One region of the Pseudoxanthomonas sp. UC19_8 genome, then DNA from elsewhere that is predicted to be linked to it. Evidence: predicted binding sites of a transcription regulator. Region 1 holds the regulator's gene; each other region holds the start of a gene.
What was found. Region 1 encodes HrcA, which represses chaperone genes, less so after heat shock. Its sites were predicted from a motif close to TTNGCACTCNNNNNNNNNGAGTGCNAA; they were not measured.

Region 1 (7,831 bases):
GGCGCTGACCTGGACACCGCCGAGCATGCGGGCGAGCTCTTCGCGGCGGGCGCTGGCGTCGAGCGATTCGACCGAGGACTGGGTCATGCCGTCCACCGGCGCCTTGCTGACGCGGTAATGGGCATGGCCTTGGGCGGCGACCTGCGGCTGGTGGGTCACGCACAGCACCTGGCGCGCGCGGCCCAGGTCGCGCAGCTTCTTGCCGACGATGTCGGCCACCGCGCCGCCGATGCCCGAGTCGACCTCGTCGAACACCATGGTCGGCACCGCGTCCGAGCCCAGCGCGGCCACCTCGATGGCCAGCGAGATGCGCGAAAGCTCACCACCGGAGGCGACCTTGCGTAGCGGCCGCGGCGGCTGGCCGGCGTTGGCCGCCACCAGCAGTTCGACCCGCTCGGCGCCCTGGGCGTCGGGGCGCTCGGCGTCGATGGGTTCGAGCTGGACTTCCAGCTTGCCGCCGCCCATGCCCAGCTCGCCGATCAGGGTGCTGGTCTGCTTGGCCAGGCTAGTGGCGGCCTTGGTGCGGACCTTGGTCAAGGCCGCAGCGGCGGCCTTCCAGGCCTGGCGGGCGGCCTCGATCTCGGTATTCAGCCCGGCCAGGCGCTCGCCGGCGCCGCGCAGGCCGTCCAGCTCCTGTTCGATACGGGTGGCGACCTCGTCGAGCTGTTCGGGTGCGACGCGGTGCTTGCGCGCCAGGTCGTGCAGCCGGCCCAGGCGGCGCTCGGCGCGCTCGAACTGGGCCGGATCCACGTCCAGGTCGTCGCGGACCTGGTTGAGCAGCGCCAGGGCCTCCTGCAGCTGGATCTGGGCGCTGTCGAGCAGGCCGTCGACCTCGCCCAGGCGCGGCTCGTGGCTGAGCACGCGCGCCAGCTCGGCGCGGGTCTGCAGCAGCAGCCGGCTGGCCGAGGGGCCTTCGTCGCCGGACAGGCGGGTCAGCCCGTCCTCGCAAGCCTGGATCAGGCTGGAGGCGTGGGCCTGGCGGCGATGTTGCTGGGACAGGGCCTCGATGGCGTCGGGGCTGAGGTCCTCGGCGCGCAGTTCGTCGAGCTGGTGCTGCAGATAGTTGAGCCGGTCGGAGACATCGCCCTGCGCGGTCAGGCGCTCGCGCTCGGCCAGCAGCGTCGACCAGGCGGCCGCGGCCTGGCGCACCTTGGCCAGCTGCGGCGCGCTGCCGGCGAAGGCGTCCAGCAGGTCCAGCTGGCGCGGCTTGGACAGCAGCGCCTGGTGCTCGTGCTGGCCGTGGATCTCCACCAGCAGGCCGGCCAGTTCGGCCAGCTGCGAGACCGGCACGGCGCGACCGTTGATCCAGGCGCGCGAGCCGCCGTCGGCGCGCAGCACGCGGCGCAGCTGGCAGGCGCCGGCCTCGTCCAGGGCATGCTCGGCCAGCCAGGCCAGGGCAGGGGCGGCCGGCGCGAGCTCGAACTCGGCCGACAGCTCGGCGCGCTGGGCGCCGTGGCGCACCACGCCGGCATCGGCGCGCGCGCCGGACAGAAAGCCCAGCGCGTCGACCAGCAGCGACTTGCCGGCGCCGGTCTCGCCGGAGATCACCGTCATGCCGGGGCCGAATTCCAGGTCCGTGGCGCGCACCACGGCGAAGTCCTTGATGGTCAGGTGTCGGAGCATAGTGGCCGGCATTGTAGGGGCAGCCGGCGCAGCGGTTGAGACAGGCGCGGCCCGGTTGCAAGGGCGGCGACGGGACGCTATCTAAAGCGTCATGAAGCCCTCAAGTCCGGACCTCGATGCGCGTTCGCGGCAGCTGCTGCGCACCCTGATCGCCCGCTACATCCAGGATGGCGAGCCGGTCGGCTCGCGCACGCTGGCCCAGCACGCCGGCCTGGACGTCAGCCCGGCGACGATCCGCAACATCCTGGCCGACCTGGAGGACGCCGGGCTGCTGGCCTCGCCGCATACCTCGGCCGGGCGCATTCCCACCCCGCAGGGCTACCGGGTGTTCGTCGACAGCCTGGTGCAGATGCAGCCGCTGGCCGAGCGCGAGGTCGCGCGCCTGCGCGCCGAGCTGCCGGCCGGCACCGGGACCCAGGCGCTGCTGGGCAACGCCTCCGAGCTGCTGTCGGCCATGACCCGCTTCGTCGGCGTGGTCGGCGCGCCGCGGCGCGAGCAGTTCGCCTTCCGCCACATCGACTTCGTGCCGCTGGACGGGCGCCGGGTGCTGGCGATCGTGGTGTTCGCCGACAGCGAGGTGCAGAACCGGGTGATCGAGCCGCGCCGCAGCTTCGACCCCTCCGAGCTGGAGCGCGCGGCCAACTACCTCAACCACCATTTCGCCGGCCGCCCGATCGCCGACATCCGCGCCACGCTGCTGCGCGAGCTGCGCGCGGCGCGCTCGGAGATGGAAGGCCTGCTGGCCCACGCGGTCGAGCTGGCCGACCACGCGCTGACCCCTTCGGACGATGACATGGTGCTGGCCGGGCAGACCCGGCTGATGGGCGTGCAGGACCTGTCCGACCTGGACCGGCTGCGCGAGCTGTTCGAGGCCTTCGCCCGCAAGCGCGAGATCCTGCAACTGCTGGAGCGCACCATGAACGCGCCGGGCGTGCGCATCTTCATCGGCGAGGAGACCGGCCTGGCGCCGCTGGACGGGATGTCGCTGGTCGCCGCGCCGTACCGGGCCCAGGCCAGCGGCCAGGTGCTGGGCGTGCTGGGTGTGATCGGGCCCTCGCGCATGGCCTACCAGACCGTGATTCCTGTGGTGCAGGCGGCGGCCGATGCGCTCGGCGCGGCAATGCTGCGTCCCGGCGATGACTTGAATCCGTCCGCGCCGACCCCATAGGTGGGGCTTGCGGCGGACATCCGACCGCCAGGACGGAAACCACAGACATGACTTCTAACGAACATCCGGGCGGCGAGCAGGCCGCCGCGCACCCCGACGCCCAGGCTTCCACCGAGGCGCTGCTGCAGGCCGAACTGCAGACCCTGCGCAACGAACTGGACCAGCTGCGCGCCTCGGTCCTACTCGAGCGTGCCGACCTTGAGAACCAGCGCAAGCGCGTGGCCCGCGACGTGGACAACGCCCGCAAGTTCGCCAACGAGAAGCTGCTCAACCAGCTGCTGCCCGTGTTCGACAGCCTGGACGCCGGCCTGACCGCCGCCGGCGCCGAGCCCAGCCCGCTGCGCGATGGCCTGGAGCTGACCCAGAAGCAGCTGCTCAAGGTCGCCGACGACAACGGCCTGACCGTGCTCGACCCGGTCGGCAAGCCCTTCGATCCCGAACACCACCAGGCCATCAGCCAGGCCGACGCCAGCGGCGCCGCGCCGGGCAGCGTCGTGCAGGTGTTCCAGAAGGGCTATCTGCTGGGCGGCCGGCTACTGCGTCCGGCGCTGGTGGTCGTGGCCCGCCACGACTGAACGCGACCGGCGGATCTGTCCGGATCGAGATTTTGTGTTCCACGGGCGCTTGAAGCCCACCATCACATCCCTATATCGGGTTCATCGGCAGGCGCGATCCGCCCGCCACACCCCGACAACCACGCTTCCTAACGGAGTCACATCATGGGCAAGATCATCGGCATCGACCTCGGCACGACCAACTCGTGCGTGGCGATCATGGAGGGCGGCAAGGCCCGCGTCATCGAGAATTCCGAGGGCGACCGCACCACGCCTTCGATCGTGGCCTACACCAAGGACGGCGAAGTCCTGGTCGGCGCCTCGGCCAAGCGCCAGGCGGTCACCAACCCCAAGAACACCTTCTACGCGGTCAAGCGCCTGATCGGCCGCAAGTTCACCGACGCCGAAGTCAAGAAGGACCTGGACCTGGTGCCGTACACCATCCTGGCCCACGACAACGGCGATGCCTGGGTGGCCACCGCCGACGGCAAGAAGATGGCCCCGCAGGAAATCTCCGCCCGCGTGCTGGAGAAGATGAAGAAGACCGCCGAGGACTTCCTGGGCGAGAAGGTCACCGAGGCGGTCATCACCGTGCCGGCCTACTTCAACGACAGCCAGCGCCAGGCGACCAAGGACGCCGGCCGCATCGCCGGGCTGGACGTCAAGCGCATCATCAACGAGCCCACCGCCGCGGCCCTGGCCTACGGCCTGGACAAGGGCGACACCAAGGACCGCAAGGTCGCCGTGTACGACCTGGGCGGCGGTACCTTCGACGTGTCGATCATCGAGATCGCCAACGTGGACGGTGAGAAGCAGTTCGAAGTGCTAGCCACCAACGGCGACACCTTCCTGGGTGGCGAGGACTTCGACGCACGCGTCATCGACTATCTGGTGGACGAGTTCAACAAGGACCAGGGCATCGACCTGCGCAAGGACCCGCTGGCCCTGCAGCGCCTGAAGGACGCCGCCGAGCGCGCCAAGATCGAGCTGTCCTCCTCGCAGCAGACCGAGGTCAACCTGCCGTATGTCACCGCCGACGCCTCCGGTCCCAAGCACCTGAACATCAAGCTGACCCGCGCCAAGCTGGAAGCCCTGGTCGACGACCTGATCAAGAAGTCGATCGAGCCGTGCCGCACCGCGCTCAACGACGCCGGCCTGCGCGCCAGCGACATCAGCGAGGTGATCCTGGTCGGCGGTCAGACCCGCATGCCCAAGGTGCAGTCGGCCGTGGCCGAGTTCTTCGGCAAGGAGCCGCGCAAGGACGTCAACCCCGACGAGGCCGTGGCGCTGGGCGCCGCGATCCAGGGCGGCGTGCTGGCCGGCGACGTCAAGGACGTGCTGCTGCTGGACGTGACCCCGCTGTCGCTGGGCATCGAGACCCTGGGCGGCGTGTTCACCAAGATCATCGAGAAGAACACCACCATCCCGACCAAGGCCTCGCAGACCTTCTCCACCGCCGAGGACAACCAGTCGGCCGTGACGGTGCACGTGCTGCAGGGTGAGCGCGAGCAGGCCCGCTTCAACAAGTCGCTGGCCCGCTTCGACCTGTCCGGCATCGAGCCGGCCCCGCGCGGCCTGCCGCAGGTGGAGGTGTCCTTCGACATCGACGCCAACGGCATCCTGCACGTGTCGGCCAAGGACAAGAAGACCAACAAGGAGCAGAAGGTCGAGATCAAGGCCGGTTCGGGCCTGTCGGACGAGGAGATCCAGCGCATGGTCGCCGATGCCGAGGCGCATCGCGACGAGGACAAGAAGTTCCAGGAAATGGTCGGCGCCCGCAACCAGGCCGACGCGCTGATCCACTCGACCCGCACGGCGATCACCGAGCACGGCGCCAAGGTCGGCGGCGATGTGATCGGCAAGGTCGAGGCCGCGCTGGCCGACCTGGAGACGGCGATGAAGGGCGACGACAAGGCCCAGATCGAGGCGCGTTCCAAGGCGCTGGAAGAGGCCGGCCAGTCGCTGTACGCCGCCGCCGCGGCGGGCGAGCAGGGCGGTCCGGGTGCGGACGCCGGCGCCCAGCAGGCGCGCGGTGCGGCCGACGACGTGGTCGATGCCGAGTTCACCGAGGTCAAGGACGATAAGAAGTAAGCAGGGATTCGGGATTGGGGATTCGTAAAGGCCTTGGCCTGCGGATCCCCGCCCCCCCGATCCTTGTCCCTGTCTGCGGTGCATAAGAGCGGAAGAGACAGGATCTCTCCGCTTTTGCCGTTAACGAATCCCGATTCCCGAATCCCCAATCCCCGCCTATGAGTAAGCGTGACTATTACGAAGTCCTGGGCGTGGCCCGCAACGCCAGCGACGAGGAGCTGAAGAAGGCCTATCGCCGCTGCGCGATGAAGTATCACCCCGACCGCAATCCCGGCGACCACACCGCCGAGGTGATGTTCAAGGAGTGCAAGGAGGCCTACGAGGTGCTGTCCGACGGCGGCAAGCGCCGCCTGTACGACCAGCACGGCCATGCGGCCTTCGAGCACGGCATGGGCGGCGGCGGTGCCGGCTTCGGCGGGCCGGACATGGGCGATATCTTCGGCGACATCTTCGGCAACATCTTCGGTGGGGCCGGCGGCGCGCGTCAGGCCCGTCGCGGTGCCGACATCGGCTATGTGATGGAGCTGGACCTGGAAGAGGCCGTGGCCGGGGTCGAGAAGCGCATCGAGATCCCGACCATGGCCGTGTGCGAGCCCTGCCACGGCAGCGGTTCGGAGGACGGCAAGGTCGAGACCTGCACCACCTGCGGCGGTCGCGGCCAGGTGCGCATGCAGCGCGGCATTTTCACCATGCAGCAGGCCTGTCCGCACTGCGACGGACGCGGCCAGATCATCCGCAACCCCTGCCGCGTCTGCCATGGCGCCGGGCGCGTGGAGGAAGAGCGCGTGCTGTCGGTCAAGATCCCGGCCGGCGTGGACACCGGCGATCGCATCCGCCTGGCCGGCGAGGGCGAGGCCGGCCCGACCGGCACCCCGCCAGGCGATCTGTACGTGGAGGTGCGTGTGCGCGAGCACGCCATCTTCCAGCGCGACGGCGATGATCTGCATTGCGATGTGCCGATCCGTATCTCGCAGGCCGCGCTGGGCGACACCGTGCGCGTGCCGACCCTGGGCGGCGAGGCGGAGATCCGCGTCCCGGCCGAGACCCAGACCGGCAAGCTGTTCCGCCTGCGCGGCAAGGGCGTCAAGTCGGTGCGCAGCCGCGCCACCGGCGATCTGTTCTGCAAGGTCGTGGTCGAAACCCCGGTCAACCTGACCCAGCAGCAGCGCGAGCTGCTCGAGCAGTTCGAGGCCACCTTCGTCGGCGAGGACGCGCGCAAGCATTCGCCCAAGTCGGCCACGTTCCTGGATGGCGTCAAGGGCTTCTGGGACCGGATGACGTCGTGAGCTTGGGGTCCTGAGTCGGCTCGCCGACTCAGAACCTCCGCGCCATACCCGCAATCGGCACCCGCAAAGCACCCTGATCCGCTCCCTCCCTTGCGCGCAGCGCAGGGGAGGGCCGGGGAGGGGTGCTTTTGCTTTTGGCGTTGCTGCGCAAGCAGCGACAGCAACAACAGAAGCAACAGCAACAGCAAAAGCCAACCCCTCCCCCTCAGTCGCTAGCCGCGACTTCGAGCTCCCCTGCGCTGCGCGCAAGGGAGGGGGCAGGAGCAGCGATGCGCGGGCGACGCTTCAATCCCCAATCCCCAATCCCCAATCCCCGCCCCACCACCCACTTACAATGCGCGCATGACCCAAAACACGCGCGAAAGCCATCTCGTCCACGGTCGACGCCAGCGCCCGGAAGGGCCAGCGCCGGTCGATGTCCTGACCGTGCAGTCGCAGCTGGTCTATGGCCATGCCGGCAACAGCGCCGCCGCGCCGCCGCTGCGCGCGCTCGGCCTGCGGGTGGCCGAGGTGCCGACCACGCTGCTCAGCAACACACCCTTCTATCCGACCCTGCGCGGCCACATCCTGCCGGCGCAGTGGTTAACCGATCTGCTGCTCGGCGCCAGCGAGCGCGGCCTGCCGCAGCGCGCCCGCGCCCTGGTGTCGGGCTACTTCGGCAGCCTGGCCAACGGTGAGGCCTTTGCCGACTGGCTGGAGCGCACGCAGGCGCAGGCCCCGGCGCTGCGCTACGTGCTCGACCCGGTGATCGGCGACACCCATACCGGCCCTTATGTCGAGCCGGCGCTGGAGACGGTCTTCGTCGAGCGCCTGCTGCCGCGCGCGTGGATGGTCACGCCCAACGCCTTCGAACTGGGCCGCCTCACCGGGCTGCCCAGCTTGGCCCAGGACGATGCGCTGACCGCCGCGCGGCAACTGCTGGCGCGTGGGCCGCAGTGGGCACTTGTGCACAGCGTCGAGGGAGCCCCGGGCGAGCTGGTCACGCTGCTGGTCGGGCACGAGGCGGTGTATCGCTGGGCCACGCCGTGGCTGCCGGTGGACGTGGCCGGCACCGGCGATGTGCTGGTCGCGCTGACCCTGGGCCTGCATCTGCGCGGTGAGCCGCTCGA
Region 2 (7,831 bases), 1.2 Mb from region 1:
TGATCCGGTAGCGCAGGCTGGTGCTCCACAGCTGGTAGGCGCCGAGCGAGTCGCACACCGGCAGCCCGGCCGCGCCGCAGATCGCCTCGTTGTTGCGGTCCAGCCGCGCCTGCTCCTGCTTGCCGTAGAAGGTGGCCATCAGCGCGAAGGACAGGCGCTGGGTCGCGCGCCAGTCCAGGGTCGAGTTGAGCGTGTACTTGGGGATCACCGACAGCGGCTGGCCGGTGGCCTCGTTCTTGTTGTCGATCATCCACGTCAGGTTGGTGTCCCAGCTCAGCGTCTGGCCGCGATCGCCGAGCAGCGGCAGCTTCAGATTGCCCTCCACGCCCTGCACCAGCGCCTTGGAGGCATTGACCCACTGATAGACGAAGGCCCGGCCCGGCGTCTGGTAGTAGTCGCTGTAGCCGGCCACGATCTTGTTGTCGTAGTCGTTGTGGAAGTAGGTCAGCGAGGCGTGGTAGCCGGTGTCGGGCAGCCACTCGATGCCGATCTCCTTGTTGATGCTGGTCTCCGGATCCAGGTCCGCGCTGCCCTGGATGTAGCAGCCGCCGGTGCCGACGCCGACGTAGTAGCTCGGGCAGCCGTTGCCGCGCGTGTAGTAGAGGTAATTCGGGTTGGCCTGGTACAGGTTGGGCGCCTTGAACGCGCGCGCCACGCCGCCCTTGATCAGCCAGTCCGGCGCCAGCCTGTACTGCACATTGAGGCTGGGGCTGAGTTCGTTGCCGAACGCGCTGTGGTGATCGAAACGCAGGCCAGGCGTCAGGGTCAGCCGCTCGGTGGCATAGAGGTTGTCCTCGACGAACACCGCACTGACCTGCTCGGCGGTCTTGCCGTTGCGGCCGCTCGGGTCGATGCCGACCACACCGGGGGCCGTCTGCGAGACCGAGTACGGATCGTCCAGCCGGCTCTTGCGGTACTCGAATCCCACCGTCCAGATGTTGTCCACGCCGCCGAGCAGGGTCGGCACGTTGATCTCGCCGTCGGCGGCGACGTCGCGCAGGGTCGAACGGGTCCACACCGGCGTGGTCGACAGCGAACCCTCCGGTCCGCCGGCCAGGCCTTCGGCGATGCGGTCGTTGTCGGTCTGCGCATAGGACACCGTCAGGCGCGAGGTGCCGAAGTCCCACTTGCCGCGATGGGTCAGCGCCGCATCGCGGCGGGTCATCACATTGGTCTCGTCGCCGACCTTGCTGACCACGGTGGCGTTGGAGTTGTTGAGATATTCGCCGGCGAAGATGTTGCCCTGGCGGCTGTAGCCGGACTCCACCTCGACCACCTGCGCGTCGCTGGCGTCCCAGCGCAGCAGGCCGTTGATGTCCTTGTTGCGCACGCCCTCGCGGCCGGCGGCGGCGACGCCGCTGCGGGAATGCGCGCTGTTGATGTCCGGCGCATCGGCATCGGTCTTGTTGAGGTTGCCGTACAGGCGGAAGGACAGATCGCGCGCCAGCGGTCCGCTCAGGGTGAACCCGGCGCGCTGGCTGCCGCCCTCGTCGCTGTGCTCGGGCACCAGGCCGTAGAGCGTCATGCTGCCCGACAGGTCGCCGGTGGGACGCTTGGTGATGATGTTGACCACGCCGCCGGCCGCACCGGAGCCGTAGCGCGCCGCGGCCGGGCCGCGCAGCACTTCGATGCGCTCGACCGCCTCGGCCGGCACCCAGTTGGTATCGCCGCGGCTGTTGCGTTCGCCGGCCACACCCATCCGCACCGAATCGCGCGCGCTCACGCGGCGGCCGTCGATCAGGATCAGCGTATTCTCCGGCCCCATGCCGCGCAGGTCGATCTGGCGGTTGTTGCCGTAGGCGCCCGAGGCGCTGTTGCCGGTCAGGTTGACGCCCGGCATGGTCCGCAGGAGGTCGGACAGGTCGTTGGCCGGCGGCCGGCGCTCGATGTCCTCGCGGGTGATGATCGAGGTGCCCAGCGCCTGCTTGGCGATCTGCTCGGCGGTGACGTGCAGCGTGTCCAGGGTGGTGTCGGCGTCCTGGTCGGTCTCGGCCTGCTGCGCATGGGCAGGCAGGGAACTGGCCAGCGCGGCCAGCAGGGCCAGGCGCAGGGGACGGAAAACAGGCGCACGGAGCGTGCGACGCGCAGCAGGAGTCATCTCTAACAGCCTCGGTCAGGGGTAATGCCCTGGCGACGGCTGGGGCGAATCTGGCAAAGCCGCACACCACCGATCACGCCCGCGAGGCGGGCATGTGCAGGACGAGGACGGACTTGGCGTGTCGCCGCGCGCGGCGGCGACCGGATGCGCGGCAGCTTAGCAAATGAGAATGAATCTTGAAATTGCGATTACACGATTGTCAGGGCTGACTGCGACGTCCTAATCCTGGCCGTTGCCCGCCGACACAACAAGCGAGTCCTTCGGCTGGCCGCGCAGCCGATGCACTTCCTCCGCCGACCCGCCTCGACCCGACCGATAGCAGTTTGCGCGGTCGTGCGAGATCTCCCTCTCTTGCACGCAGCGCAGGGGAAGAATAGGGAGGGGTCGGGGCCTTCGGGGGGCAAGCCACAGAAGCGAAGAGCAAGAGCACCCCACCCCGCCCTCCCCTTCGCCTGCGGCGAAAGGGAGGGGGCAGAGCGCTTACACCTTTGAATCGAAGCTCTATGACTCAACGCGCGAGGCGGCGGGCCGGCGGGCGGTGGCCGCGCCTAGCGAGGCAGGATGCCGAGCGCCTTAAGTCAGGGCAGGATGCCCTGATTGAGGGAAAAGCGGACGCCGCCCGCCGGACCGCTGCCCACCCGAAGTCAGCACCCTCAATCACCGAGCGAGCCCGATTCGGCGAAGCACCACAAAAAAAGCCCCGCCAGGAGCGGGGCTCTTCGATCATCGAGGCGTTGGCCTCAATCAGGCGGTAAACAGCGCCTTCATCTTCTTCAGCGCGTTGGCTTCGATCTGGCGGATGCGCTCGGCCGAGACGCCGTACTCGTCGGCCAGCTCCTGCAGCGTCACCTTGGCGTCGGCGTCCAGCCAGCGGCGGGCGATGATGTCGCGCGAGCGCTGGTCGAGGTTGGCCATGCCTTCGCGCAGCAGCTCAAGCTGGTTGTCCTCGCTGTCGGCGCGCTCGTAGGCCTGCGAGGGGTCTTCCTCGTTGGCCATCAGATAGGCGGCCGGCGACGGCGGGGCGTGATCGTCGTCCTCGTCGGACGGGGCATCGAAGCCGATGTCACGACCGGACAGGCGCGACTCCATCTCCACCACTTCGCGCTCGGAGACGTTGAGGTCCTTGGCCACGGCGCTGACTTCGGCCGCGTTCATCCAGCCCAGGCGGGTCTTGGACTTGCGCAGGTTGAAGAACAGCTTGCGCTGCGCCTTGGTCGTGGCGACCTTGACGATGCGCCAGTTCTTGAGGATGAACTCGTGCATCTCGGCACGGATCCAGTGCACCGCGAAGGACACCAGGCGCACGCCCATGTCCGGATCGAAGCGCTTGACGGCCTTCATCAGGCCGATGTTGCCTTCCTGGATCAGGTCGCCCAGCGGCAGGCCGTAGCCGCTGTAGCCGCGGGCGACGTGCACGACGAAGCGCAGGTGCGAGTGCACCAGTTCGCGCGCGGCGTCGAGGTCGTCCTCGTCGCGGAAACGGTGGGCCAGCGCCTGCTCCTCGTCGACCGTGAGCACCGGGATCTGGTGCACGGCGCCGATGTAGGCGTCCAGCGAGCCAAGCGGGCTGGGAATCGGGAGGTTGTTGGCCACCAGGGCGGTGGCAGCGGAGGTCTGGGTCATGGCAGCGATTTTAGCAATGTGGGGGTTGGACTGCTAAGGCGCGGGATGGTTCCCTTCGTTCTACCAAGGGAACAATTACCGCGACATCTGTTGCATTGCATTCATTTTTGGAAATCCGTTCACGTCTGCCGCCAGGTCCTTGGCCATCAACCACTTAGCGCATCCAACAGCATTCGCGACGCTGTCAGAGCATGACATGCGGTCCGTCAGCGCGCCGTTCAAGAGGCCGGAAGGTCGCTTCGCCTCATGCCAACGTCGCAGGCGGGACGCGCGAGGCTGGAAACGGCTTCAGAAGTCGAACAGGTCGGAGAGAAAGCCCTCCTTTTTGCGCTTGCGACCATAGCCATCGTGGCCTGTGTCGCGGTGGCGGCGATCGTGGTCATGCCGCGGGTAGGCACGCGCCCCGTAGGCGGCGGCCGGCGGCGGAGGCGGCGCGGCGACCTGGCGCGCGGGCGGCTCCGGGCTGGCCCGGTCGATCAGCTTGTCCAGCTCGCCCCGGTCCAGCCAGATCCCGCGGCACTGCGGGCAGTAGTCGATCTCGATGCCCTGACGTTCGGACATCATCAGCGCGGTGGTCTTGCAGACGGGGCAGTCCATGGTGGGCATCGGCTAGGGAGAGTGACCTGGAGCCTGTGCGGGCCGGATTGAAGCCGTGCTGAAACCGGCCGCGGCCTGTCCGCATGGTCACCGCCGCGACAGCGCGCGGTCGGTTTGGCCTCGGCGGGCACCGCGGTTGCGCGCGGCGCGGTGCAGACATGCATCGCCTGACGCGCTCGTTATCATGCGCGCCCCCCTTCCTGCAGTGCCGTCCAGGCAATCGGAGCGCATATGAGCAAGCAACCCATTGGCGTGGTCGGCATGGCGGTCATGGGCCGCAACCTGGCACTGAACATCGCCAGCCGCGGACACAAGGTCTCGATCTTCAACCGCAGCCGCGAGAAGACCGACGAGGTGATGGCCGAACATCCGGACGCCGGCCTGGTGCCGAGCTATACGCTGGCCGAGTTCGTCGAATCGCTGGAAACCCCGCGCCGCATCCTGCTGATGGTCAAGGCCGGCGCCGGAACCGATGCGGTCATCGCCGAACTCAAGCCGCTGCTGGCCAAGGGCGACGTGCTGATCGACGGCGGCAACACCTTCTTCCAGGACACGCGCCGGCGCAACGAGGAGCTGGCCCAGGCCGGCCTGCACTTCATCGGCACCGGCGTGTCCGGCGGCGAGGAAGGCGCGCTCAAGGGACCCTCGATCATGCCCGGCGGTCCGAAGGACGCCTACGACCTGGTCGCCCCGATTCTCAACGAGATTGCGGCCAAGGCCGAGGACGGCACGCCGTGCGTGGCCTACATCGGCCCGGACGGCGCCGGCCACTACGTCAAGATGGTCCACAACGGCATCGAGTACGGCGACATGCAGCTGATCGCCGAGAGCTATGCCGTGCTCAAGCACGTGCTCGGCCTGTCCAACGCCGAGCTGGCCGACACCTACGCGCAGTGGAACCAGGGCGAGCTGGACAGCTACCTGATCGAGATCACCGCCACGATCCTGCGCAAGCGCGACGATCGCGGCGAGGGCGATCTGGTCGACAAGGTGCTCGACCGCGCCGCGCAGAAGGGCACGGGCAAGTGGACCAGCCAGAGCGCGCTGGACCTGGGCACGCCGCTGCCGTTGATCACCGAGTCGGTGTTCGCCCGCGTGCTGTCGGCGCTGAAGGACGAGCGCGTGGCCGCCGCCAGGATCCTGGCCGGGCCGGATGCGCCCGCGTTCGACGGCGATCGCGCGGCCTTCGTCGAGGCGGTGCGCAAGGCGCTGTACCTGAGCAAGATCGTGTCCTATGCGCAGGGCTTCGCGCAGATGCGCGCGGCCTCGGACGAATACGGCTGGGACCTGCAGTACGGCCAGATCGCCAGCATCTTCCGCGCCGGCTGCATCATCCGTGCGCGCTTCCTGCAGAAGATCACCGACGCCTACGCGGCCGACGCCAAGCTGGCCAACCTGCTGCTGGCGCCGTACTTCCAGAAGATCGCCGCCGACTATCAGGGCGCGCTGCGCGAGGTGGTGGCCAAGGCGGTCAAGGCCGGCATCCCGGTGCCGTGCTTCGCCTCGGCCATCGCCTACTACGACGGCTACCGCAGCGCGCGCCTGCCGGCCAACCTGATCCAGGCCCAGCGCGACTTCTTCGGCGCGCACACCTTCGAGCGCGTCGATGCGCCGGGCAGCTTCCACGCCAGCTGGGGCGCGTGATCGGCGCGCCGGTGCGGCGGGCCGGAAATGTGTGATCCAGTTCAATAAATCGCGGACTGCCTGCCGGAGGTAGGCCTTCGCCTTGCGACTTTCGCCGCGTTTCGCGCGGCGCGCGTTTGCCGGACCATGACGCCCGTCGCGCTGCCTGCTCCGGTCCCATGCCCCTGTCCCGTCTGTTGCCTCCCGCCTTCCGCCTGCTGCTTGCACGTCATCGCCAGGCGCGCATGCTGCTCCTGCTGCTCATCGGCCTGCCGCTGGCGCAGGCCTTCGCCGCCGCGCCGGCCACGCTGAAGGTGATGAGTTTCAACGTGCGCACGCCGGCGGACACCAACGAGAACCGCTGGGAGAACCGCCGCGACCTGCTCGCGCGCGTGGTCACCGAGCAGGCGCCGGACGTGATGGGCACCCAGGAGCTGGTCAAGCGCCAGGCCGACGATCTGGCCGCGCGCCTGCCGCAGTACGCCTGGTTCGGCCAGGGCCGGCGCGGCGGCGACGAAGACGAGCACATGGGCGTGTTCTATCGCAAGGACGCGCTCAAGGTGCTGGATTCGGGCAACTTCTGGCTGTCCGATACGCCGGAGGTGCCGGGCAGCATCAGCTGGGGCCATCCGCTGCCGCGCATGGTGACCTGGGCGCGCTTCGAGCGGATCGCCGATGGGCGCACCTTCGTGCTCTACAACACCCACTTCCCCTACCGCGACCAGGACGAGGCCGCGCGGGTGAAGTGCGCGCAGCTGATCGCGCAGCGGCTCAAGGCGCTGCCGGCCGACGAGCCGATCGTGCTGACCGGCGACTTCAACACCACCCCGGATTCCGCGCCGCACGCCACCCTGACCGCGCTGCTGCACGACAGCTGGGAAACGGCGCCCTCGCGCAGCGGGCCGGACCGCACGTTCCACGACTTCACCGGCACGCCGGACAAGCGCATCGACTGGATCCTCTACCGCGGCCTGCAGCCGCTGACGGTGGCCACGCTGACCGACCACGACGGCGCCCGCTATCCGTCCGATCACTTCCCGGTGGTGGCGACCTTCGCCTTCCCGGCGCGGGCCGCCGCCAAGCCCTGAGCGAAGCCCGGCCGGCCTGACCGGGCCGGCTCGCATGCGGATCGCACGCCGGACTGCAGATCGGCTGGCGCCAGCCGATACCATGGTCGTCCGCCGCGTGGCGGCGCTTATTGCCAAGCCCATGACCTCCGACCTGGCGTCGCGTCTTCCCCGGCTGCTGTGCCTGGTCCTGCTGTTGGTCCTCGGGCTGGCCGCCTGCGCGCCGGCGTCGCAGCCGCGGGCCTTCGTGGTGTCCGGCCAGCCGGCGCTGGCCGAGGAACACATCGATCCCTGCCGCCACCAGCACCGCCCCGGCCATGTGCGCATTCCGCTGGCGCCGCCGGTCGGCGGCTGGCCGGGCACGCCGCAGGCGGCGCTGGCGATGAACATCTACCAGGGCCAGGTGGAGATCCGCCACGGCACGCGCGAGCGCTGCGGCACGCCGCTGGACGCGCGCACGCTGGACTCGCGCTTCCGCACCGGCATGGGCACGGTGCTGGTGCCGCCGCGCGGCAACCTGCAGCCGATCGAGGTCGAGTTCGACCAGGCGGCGCTGCCGCTGTGGCGGCCGATCGTGATGCTGGGCGAACCGGCCGTGGTGCAGCGCCAGGACACGCTGCGCTTCTCGATGCGGGTGGCCTGCCTGGCGGTGGTGCTGTCGCTGGTGCTGTCCTGCCTGCTCACCTTCATCGCCACGCGCGAGCGCGCCTTCCTGTCCGCGGCGATCGGCGCGGTGACCTTCGCGCTGTGGATCTCCCTGCTGTCCGGGCTGTGGACCTATCCGCGGCCCTGGCTGCCGCTGGACGAGGCGTTGGCGCTGCGG
Region 3 (7,831 bases), 1.3 Mb from region 1:
ACGCGGCCTTCGCTCAGGCGCTGGACGAGGAGCTGGCACGCATGCGGCAATTCCTCGCACCGCGCTGAGGTCGCCAAGCCACGCGCGGAGCGCGGTCGACGCCGGAAACGAAAAGACCCCGCCTCGCGGCGGGGTCCTTGTCGTACAGCAGCAGCGGTGAGGCTGCGCGGCGGACTTAGAAGTCCATGCCGCCCATGCCACCCATGCCACCGCCCGGCGGCATCGCCGGCTCTTCCTTCTTCGGCGACTCGGCCACCATGGCTTCGGTGGTGATCATCAGGCCGGCGATGGACGCGGCGTTCTGCAGCGCGGTGCGGGTCACCTTGGTCGGATCCAGGATGCCGAACTCGACCATGTCGCCGAACTCGCCGTTGGCGGCGTTGTAGCCGAAATTGCCCGAACCGTCCTTGACCTTGTTGACGATCACGGAGGGCTCTTCACCGGCGTTGGTGACGATCTCGCGCAGCGGGGCTTCCATGGCGCGCAGGGCGATCTGGATGCCGTGGTTCTGGTCTTCGTTGATGCCCTTGATCTCGCCGATGTTGGCCTTGGCGCGGATCAGCGCGACGCCGCCGCCCGGGACCACGCCTTCTTCCACCGCAGCGCGCGTGGCGTGCAGGGCGTCTTCGACGCGGGCCTTCTTTTCCTTCATCTCGATCTCGGTGGAGGCACCGACCTTGATCACGGCCACGCCGCCGGCCAGCTTGGCCACGCGCTCCTGCAGCTTCTCGCGGTCGTAGTCCGAGGAGGTCTCCTCGATCTGCGCCTTGATCTGCTTGATGCGCGACTCGATGCCCGCGGTGTCGCCGGCGCCGTCGATGATGGTGGTGTTCTCCTTGGAGACCTGCACCTTCTTGGCGCGGCCCAGATCCTTGATCGTGGCCTTCTCCAGCGACAGGCCCACTTCCTCGGAGATCACGGTGCCGCCGGTCAGCACGGCCATGTCTTCCAGCATCGCCTTGCGACGGTCGCCGAAGCCCGGCGCCTTGACGGCCACGACCTTGACGATGCCGCGGATGGTGTTGACCACCAGGGTCGCCAGGGCCTCGCCCTCGACTTCCTCGGCCACGATCAGCAGCGGCTTGCCGGCCTTGGCCACGCCCTCGAGGACGGGCAGCAGGTCACGCACGTTGGAGATCTTCTTGTCGTGCAGCAGGATGAACGGGTCGTCCAGGTCGGCCGACTGGCTCTGCTGGTTGTTGATGAAGTACGGCGAGAGGTAGCCGCGGTCGAACTGCATGCCCTCGACCACGTCCAGCTCGTTCTCCAGGCCCGAGCCTTCCTCGACGGTGATCACGCCTTCCTTGCCGACCTTCTTCATCGCCTCGGCGATGATGTTGCCGATCGACTCGTCCGAGTTGGCCGAGATCGTGCCGACCTGGGCGATGGCCTTGTCGTCGGCGGTGGGCTTGGAGATGTTCTTCAGCTCGGCGACGGCGGCGGTCACGGCCTTGTCGATGCCGCGCTTGAGGTCCATCGGGTTCATGCCGGCGGCGACGGCCTTCATGCCTTCGCGGATGAAGGCCTGGGCCAGCACGGTGGCGGTGGTGGTGCCGTCACCGGCGTTGTCGGAGGTCTTGGAAGCGACTTCCTTGACCATCTGCGCGCCCATGTTCTCGAACTTGTCGGCCAGTTCGATCTCCTTGGCGACGGACACGCCGTCCTTGGTGATCGTCGGGGCGCCGTAGCTCTTCTCCAGCACGACGTTGCGGCCCTTCGGGCCCAGGGTGGCCTTGACGGCATTGGCGAGCACGTTCACGCCGCGCACCATGCGCGAGCGGGCGTCTTCACCGAAACGAATGTCCTTGGCAGCCATTGCGTATTACCTCGATTGTTCTTGGATGATGGGAATGAGAGAAAGCGGACGTCGCGCCGGCCTTAGCCGATGGTCGCGAAAATGTCGTCTTCCTTCACCACCAGGTACTCGGTGCCGTCCAGCTTCACTTCCGTGCCGCTGTACTTGCCGAACAGGACCTTGTCGCCGACCTTGACCTGCGGGGCGCGCACCGAACCGTTGTCCAGGATCTTGCCGGCGCCGACGGCGACGACCTCACCCTTGATCGGCTTCTCGGTGGCCGAGTCGGGGATCACGATGCCGCCCGCGGACAGCTTTTCTTCTTCCATACGCTTGATGACCACGCGGTCGAACAGCGGCTTGATGTTGCTCATGTCAATCCTCTTAAGTGATTGATTGGACTAGGAAAGGGCCGGCGATGTTAGCACTCGTCCATGACGAGTGCCAGCACACCGGGAACGCCAAGACCCAGCGCCAGGACGGCTCGGGGGGCTGACAGGGCAGATGGGGCGCTCGGGCGGGCCTTTCAAGGCGGCCGGCGAGAATTTCTTGCGGAGGCGCCTGCGGCAGACGGGGCGATTCGCTACCGCCCAAAAAAGAAGCGCACGCATGTGCGGCATGCGTGCGCTTCATAGGGAATGGTTGTGGAATCCGATTCCGTCGCGCCTTGACGTGCGCCAACTCCCCCCGCCGACGTCCTGTCAGTGCCAGCGTCCTGCCGGCAGGCATAGAGATACCAATGCGGTTGGGCGAAGCCAAGCCTGTAGCCGACCTAAACGCAGGAAAACTAGTGAGCACAAGGCGCGCAATCCCGCCGAAACCCTTTGTTAGCGCGCTATGGAAAACTTTTGGTTACCAAAAGCGCACCACGTATGCCTATTTTTGGTCACTACGTTAGTATCACTATCCTTTTCCATTCCGATCCGTGGAACGTTTGGCTATGGTCACAAAAGTTTCTGGATGGCGATCGCCACGGAGAGGTTTGATGGATGCACCCGAGCGAGTCCGCATGGCGCGGCGCCTTGCCGGTCTCTCGCAAAGTCAGTTGGCAGAATCCGTCGGGGTGCAGCGCAGCGCCGTGAGCCATTGGGAGTCTCCCAAGGGCAAGAGTCCCAGTGTCTCGCACCTGCGTGAAGTAGCGCTGGCGACGGGCACGCAGTTCGAGTGGCTGGCCACCGGCCGCGGCGCGATGACGCTCTCGCGCGAGGTGGAACTGGATTCGATCGCCACCGCCGAGGCCATCCTGGTCGAGGACCCGCTGGAGTTCCGCCTGGTGCGCGCCTTTCGCGAGGCGCCGCTAAAGGCGCGCCTGTCGTTGCTGGAAGTGATGGAAACCCTGGCCCTGCAGCGCACCGGGCGCCCCCGCACCCGCAGTCCCGGCCGCCCGGGCGGCGACGCGCGCGGCGGCTGAGCGATCCGGCCCGGCCCGCGGCGCGCGGGCGGCGATCGACCTCAGGCCCGGTGCCGGGAAGGCCCAGACACCGGATCGGCGGCAAGCCCACGCCCCTTGCAACACAGTGGCGCCGCCTGCGGGACCGGCCGCTCCGCTAAGCTTGGCCGCATGTCGCTGATCTCCCGTCTGGCCCGTCCGCTGGCCCTGCTCGCCCTGCTCGTCCCCACCCTGCCGGCCACGGCGGCCGACCCGTCCGAGCTGCTGCCGGTCGACCAGGCCTTCGTGCTGGGCGCCCAGGGCAAGCCGGACGGCATCGTCCTGCACTGGAAGATCGCCGACGGCTATTACCTGTACCGGCAGCGGATCTCGGTGGAGGCGCAGGGCGGCGGGTTCACGGCCGGCGCGCTGCAGCTGCCGGACGGGGACAAGCACGTCGACGAGTTCTTCGGGCCGGTGGAGACCTACCGCAAGCAGCTCGATGCGCTTCTGCCGGGCAAGGCCACGACCGCTGGCCAGGTCACGCTGAAGGTGCGCTACCAGGGCTGCGCCGATGCCGGGCTGTGCTATCCGCCGCAGACCCGCACGCTGCAGGTGGCGGTTCCGGCCGCCGCGGCGTCCGGCGCCGGCACGGGGCTGGGCCTGCCGCTCGGCGGCGCCTCGGCCGGGGGATCGACGCTGCTGGGCACGCAGGCCGCCGTGCCGGGCGCCACCGATGCTGCCCCCCTGCCCGAGGCGCAGGCCTTCGCCTTCGAGGCCATCGCCGACGGCGGCAATCAGCTGCTGCTGCGCTTCACCCCGGCCAAGGGCTATTACCTGTACCGCGACCGCACCCAGCTAGCGCTGCACGGCGCCGAGGGGCTGTCGCTGGGCGCGCCGCGCTGGCCGCCGGGCAAGGCCCATCGCGACGAGCACTTCGGCGAGGTCACGGTGTACTTCGACCAGGTCGAGGTGCCGGTGCCGGTGATCCGCGACCGCGCCGACGCGGCCAAGGCCACGCTGGAGGTCACCTTCCAGGGCTGCCAGACCGATGGCATCTGCTATCCGCCGATGACCCGCCAGGTCGCGCTTGCGCTGCCGGCCGGCACGGTGACGCCGCCCGAGGCGCGCGCCGTCGCGCTGGCCGCGCCGGTGGCGCTGGAAGCCGGCACCGCTGCCCCGGCGGCAACGCCACCGGCTCCGGCCGAGGTGCCGCGTTCGACCCCGCCGCCGGAGGCGCTGGCGCGCGCCGACCAGGGCGCCGGCGGCGCGTCCGGCTGGGCGCTGGCCCTGGTCGCGGCCTTGCTCGGCGGGCTGATCCTCAACGTGATGCCGTGCGTGCTGCCGGTGCTCTCGCTCAAGGCTTTGTCCCTGGCCGAGAGCGGACGCGGCCGGGCGCGGGCCGGCGCCCTGGCCTATACCGCCGGCGTGCTGCTGAGCTTCCTGCTGGTCGGCGGCGTCGCGCTGGCCCTGCGCGCCACCGGGCAGGCGCTGGGCTGGGGCTTCCAGCTGCAGCAGCCGCTGGTCACCGGCGCGCTGGCCTATCTGATGTTCGCCGTGGGCCTGAGCCTGTCGGGCGTGTTCGCCGTCGGCTACGGGCTGGCCGGTGTCGGCCGCGGGCTGACCGAGCGCGGCGGGCTGTCCGGCGATTTCTTCACCGGCGTGCTGGCGGTGGTGGTGGCCAGCCCGTGCACGGCGCCGTTCATGGGCTCGGCGCTGACCTTCGCCTTCGCCGCGCCCGTGCCGGTCGCGCTGGCGGTGTTCGCGCTGCTGGGCCTGGGCCTGGCACTGCCGTTCCTGCTGATCGGGCTGGTGCCGGCGCTGGCCGCGCGGCTGCCGCGCCCGGGCGCGTGGATGGACACGCTCAAGCAGGTGCTGGCCTTCCCGATGTATCTGACCGCGGTGTGGATGCTGTGGGTGCTGGGCAAGCAGCGCGGCATCGACGCGGTCGGCCTGGCCCTGGTCGGCCTGGTGGTGCTGGCGCTGGGGCTGTGGGCGTTCCAGCGCGTGCGCTTCCAGACCGCGCCGCTGCGGCGCGGCCTGGCGGTGGTGGTGCTGATCGCCTCACTGGTGCCGCTGGTGCTGCTGCACCGGCTGCCGGCCGCGAGCACGCCCGCGGCCACCGCGGCGGCCGACGGGATCGAGCCCTATTCGCCGCAGCGCCTGGACGCGCTGCGCAAACAGGGCCAGGTGGTCTTCGTCGACATGACCGCCGACTGGTGCGTGACCTGCAAGGCCAACGAGAAGGCCGTGCTGTCGGGGGATGACTTCAAGCAGGCGATGCAGTCGGCCGGCGCGGTGCTGATGCGCGGCGACTGGACCAATGTCGATCCGCAGATCACCGCCTTCCTGCAGGCGCACAAGGCGGTGGGCGTGCCGCTGTACGTGGTGTTTCCGAAGAGCGGCGGCGAGGGCGAGGTGCTGCCCACCGTGCTGACCACGCCGATGGTGCGCGACGCCCTGCAGCGGGCCTCGGCACGGTGAGCGCCCGGGTGGTGCTGGTGGCCGTGGCCGCCGGCGTGCTCGGCGTCGCCGCCGGGTGGTGGTGGCAGGGCGCCGGTTCGCGGCGCCCTGCCACCGAAGCACCTTCCCCTGCTCCCGCCACCCCCACGGTGCCGATGGCCGCGGTCGGCGAGGCGATGCCTGCCCTCGTCCTGCCCGATCCGCACGGCAAGTCCGTCGATCTGGCGCAGCTGGCCGGCGGCCGGCCGCTGCTGATCAACGCCTGGGCCAGCTGGTGCGCGCCCTGCGTCAAGGAGATGCCGGAGCTCGACCGCTTCGCCGCGGCCCAGGGCGCGCGCGGCGTGCAGGTGGTCGGCCTGGCACTGGACAGCGCGCAGAACGTGCAGCAGTTCCTGCAGCGCGTGCCGGTGCGCTATGCGCTGGTGCTGGACACGCCCGGCCCGGCCGATGCCAGCGTCCGGCTGGGCAACCGGGCCGGCGTGCTGCCCTACAGCGTGCTGGTCGGCGCCGATGGGCGCATCCTGCGGCAGAAGGTCGGGCCCTTCGCCGACGGCGAGATCGAGCGCTGGATCGGCGCTGCGGCGCCGGCGGCCGCGCAAATTCAAACGCGCGATTAAATCGCCGCAAAGTTCGGCGAACTGGACAGCATTGCCAGCTTCCTCCAGACTGCCGCCTCCTCGCGGAGCGCGCCATGGCCGACCAGCAGCATCGATCCCTTCGCCGCGCAGCCTGGCCCCGCGTCTGCACGCCGGCGGCCACGGCCGCACCAGCGCGCGCCTGCCGCGCCTGATCCGCGCCCCCGGCCCATCCGCCGGGCCCGCCACCTCCTCCTTATCGCGTTCAACCACCGAGGCCTTTCATGGACCTGCGCAAGATCAAGAAACTCATCGACCTGCTGGAAGAATCCAATCTCGCCGAAATCGAGATCAAGGAAGGCGAGGAGTCCGTCCGACTGGCCCGCGTGCCCAAGGGCGGCTACGCCGCACCCGCCGCCGCGCCGGTGAGCTATGCCGCCGCGCCCGCGCCGGCCGAGGCCAAGGCCATGCCGATGAGCTCGCCCACCGAGGCCTCCACCGGCGGTGCGGCCAAGCCCGCCAGCGGCCTGCCCGAGGGCCACGTGCTGCGCTCGCCGATGGTCGGCACCTTCTACACCTCCCCGGCCCCGGACAAGCCGGCCTTCGTCACCGTCGGCCAGCAGGTCAAGGCCGGCGAGACGCTGGCCATCATCGAGGCGATGAAAATGTTCAACCCGATCGAGGCCGACCAGTCCGGCACCATCGTCGCGGTCATGTGCGAGAGCGGCCAGCCGGTGGAGTTCGATCAGCCGCTGTTTGTTATTGGCTAAAGACAGGGATTGGGGAATGGAGAATGGGGAATCGTCAAAGCGACCGCACGAGCGGCTCGACGTTTGGCGCGACTCCATGGATCTGGTGGAACGCATCTACCGACTCTCCGAAGCGTTTCCGGCCACGGAACGCTTCGGGCTGACGGCGCAGCTGCGCCGCGCAGCGGTGAGCATCCCCGCCAACATCGCCGAAGGCGCGGCGCGCCGCTCCACTCCCGAATACCTGCGCTTCCTGTCGATCGCGCGCGGCTCGCTGTCCGAGGCCAGCACGCATCTGCAGATCGCACACCGGCTCGACTACACCTCCGATGCCGCCTCACTGGACGGGTTGATCGACACGATCTTCGCCAAGTTGACCGCATTGATGAATGCCTTAGGCAAGCGCGGAGATTGACGATGCAGACCGTCCTCCATTCCCGATTCTCCATTCCCAATTCCCGGCCTTCCCATGCTCGATAAAGTCGTCATCGCCAACCGTGGCGAGATCGCGCTGCGCATCCTGCGCGCGTGCCAAACCCTGGGCATCCGCACGGTCGCGGTCCACTCCACCGTCGATCGCAACCTCAAGCACGTGGCCATGGCCGACGAGTCGGTGTGCATCGGCCCGGCGCCCTCGGCCGAGAGCTACCTCAACATCCCGCGCCTGATCGCCGCGGCCGAGGTCACCGACGCCCAGGCCATCCATCCCGGCTACGGCTTCCTGTCGGAGAACGCCGACTTCGCCGAGCGCGTGGAGGAGTCCGGCTTCATCTTCATCGGCCCCAAGGCCGACACCATCCGCCTGATGGGCGACAAGGTCGAGGCCATCCGCGCGATGAAGTCCGCCGGCGTGCCCTGCGTGCCGGGCTCGGGCGGCCCG

Region 2: a site for HrcA is predicted at 3,732-3,758, ahead of rpoH (RNA polymerase sigma factor RpoH). Genes of this name have one in related genera too.
Region 3: a site for HrcA is predicted at 2,217-2,243, ahead of groES (co-chaperone GroES). Genes of this name have one in related genera too.

The regions. Positions count from the first base shown of each region.
Region 1 covers NZ_CP170559.1:1,514,471-1,522,301, forward strand. Annotated here, with positions in the region: gene recN (DNA repair protein RecN) at 1-1,623, opposite strand, end outside; gene hrcA (heat-inducible transcriptional repressor HrcA) at 1,715-2,791, shown strand; gene grpE (nucleotide exchange factor GrpE) at 2,839-3,366, shown strand; gene dnaK (molecular chaperone DnaK) at 3,511-5,436, shown strand; gene dnaJ (molecular chaperone DnaJ) at 5,595-6,722, shown strand; gene pdxY (pyridoxal kinase) at 7,065-7,831, shown strand, end outside.
Region 2 covers NZ_CP170559.1:305,677-313,507, reverse strand. Annotated here, with positions in the region: gene ACFJIT_RS01380 (TonB-dependent siderophore receptor) at 1-2,098, opposite strand, end outside; gene rpoH (RNA polymerase sigma factor RpoH) at 2,843-3,721, opposite strand; gene ACFJIT_RS01370 (zf-TFIIB domain-containing protein) at 4,010-4,318, opposite strand; gene gndA (NADP-dependent phosphogluconate dehydrogenase) at 4,550-5,962, shown strand; gene ACFJIT_RS01360 (endonuclease/exonuclease/phosphatase family protein) at 6,127-7,029, shown strand; gene ACFJIT_RS01355 (GGDEF domain-containing protein) at 7,151-7,831, shown strand, end outside.
Region 3 covers NZ_CP170559.1:214,907-222,737, reverse strand. Annotated here, with positions in the region: partial or broken gene ACFJIT_RS01000 (DNA glycosylase AlkZ-like family protein) at 1-68, shown strand, start outside; gene groL (chaperonin GroEL) at 176-1,816, opposite strand; gene groES (co-chaperone GroES) at 1,879-2,169, opposite strand; gene ACFJIT_RS00985 (helix-turn-helix transcriptional regulator) at 2,781-3,206, shown strand; gene ACFJIT_RS00980 (protein-disulfide reductase DsbD family protein) at 3,357-5,648, shown strand; gene ACFJIT_RS00975 (TlpA family protein disulfide reductase) at 5,645-6,244, shown strand; gene accB (acetyl-CoA carboxylase biotin carboxyl carrier protein) at 6,487-6,972, shown strand; gene ACFJIT_RS00965 (four helix bundle protein) at 7,049-7,366, shown strand; gene accC (acetyl-CoA carboxylase biotin carboxylase subunit) at 7,421-7,831, shown strand, end outside.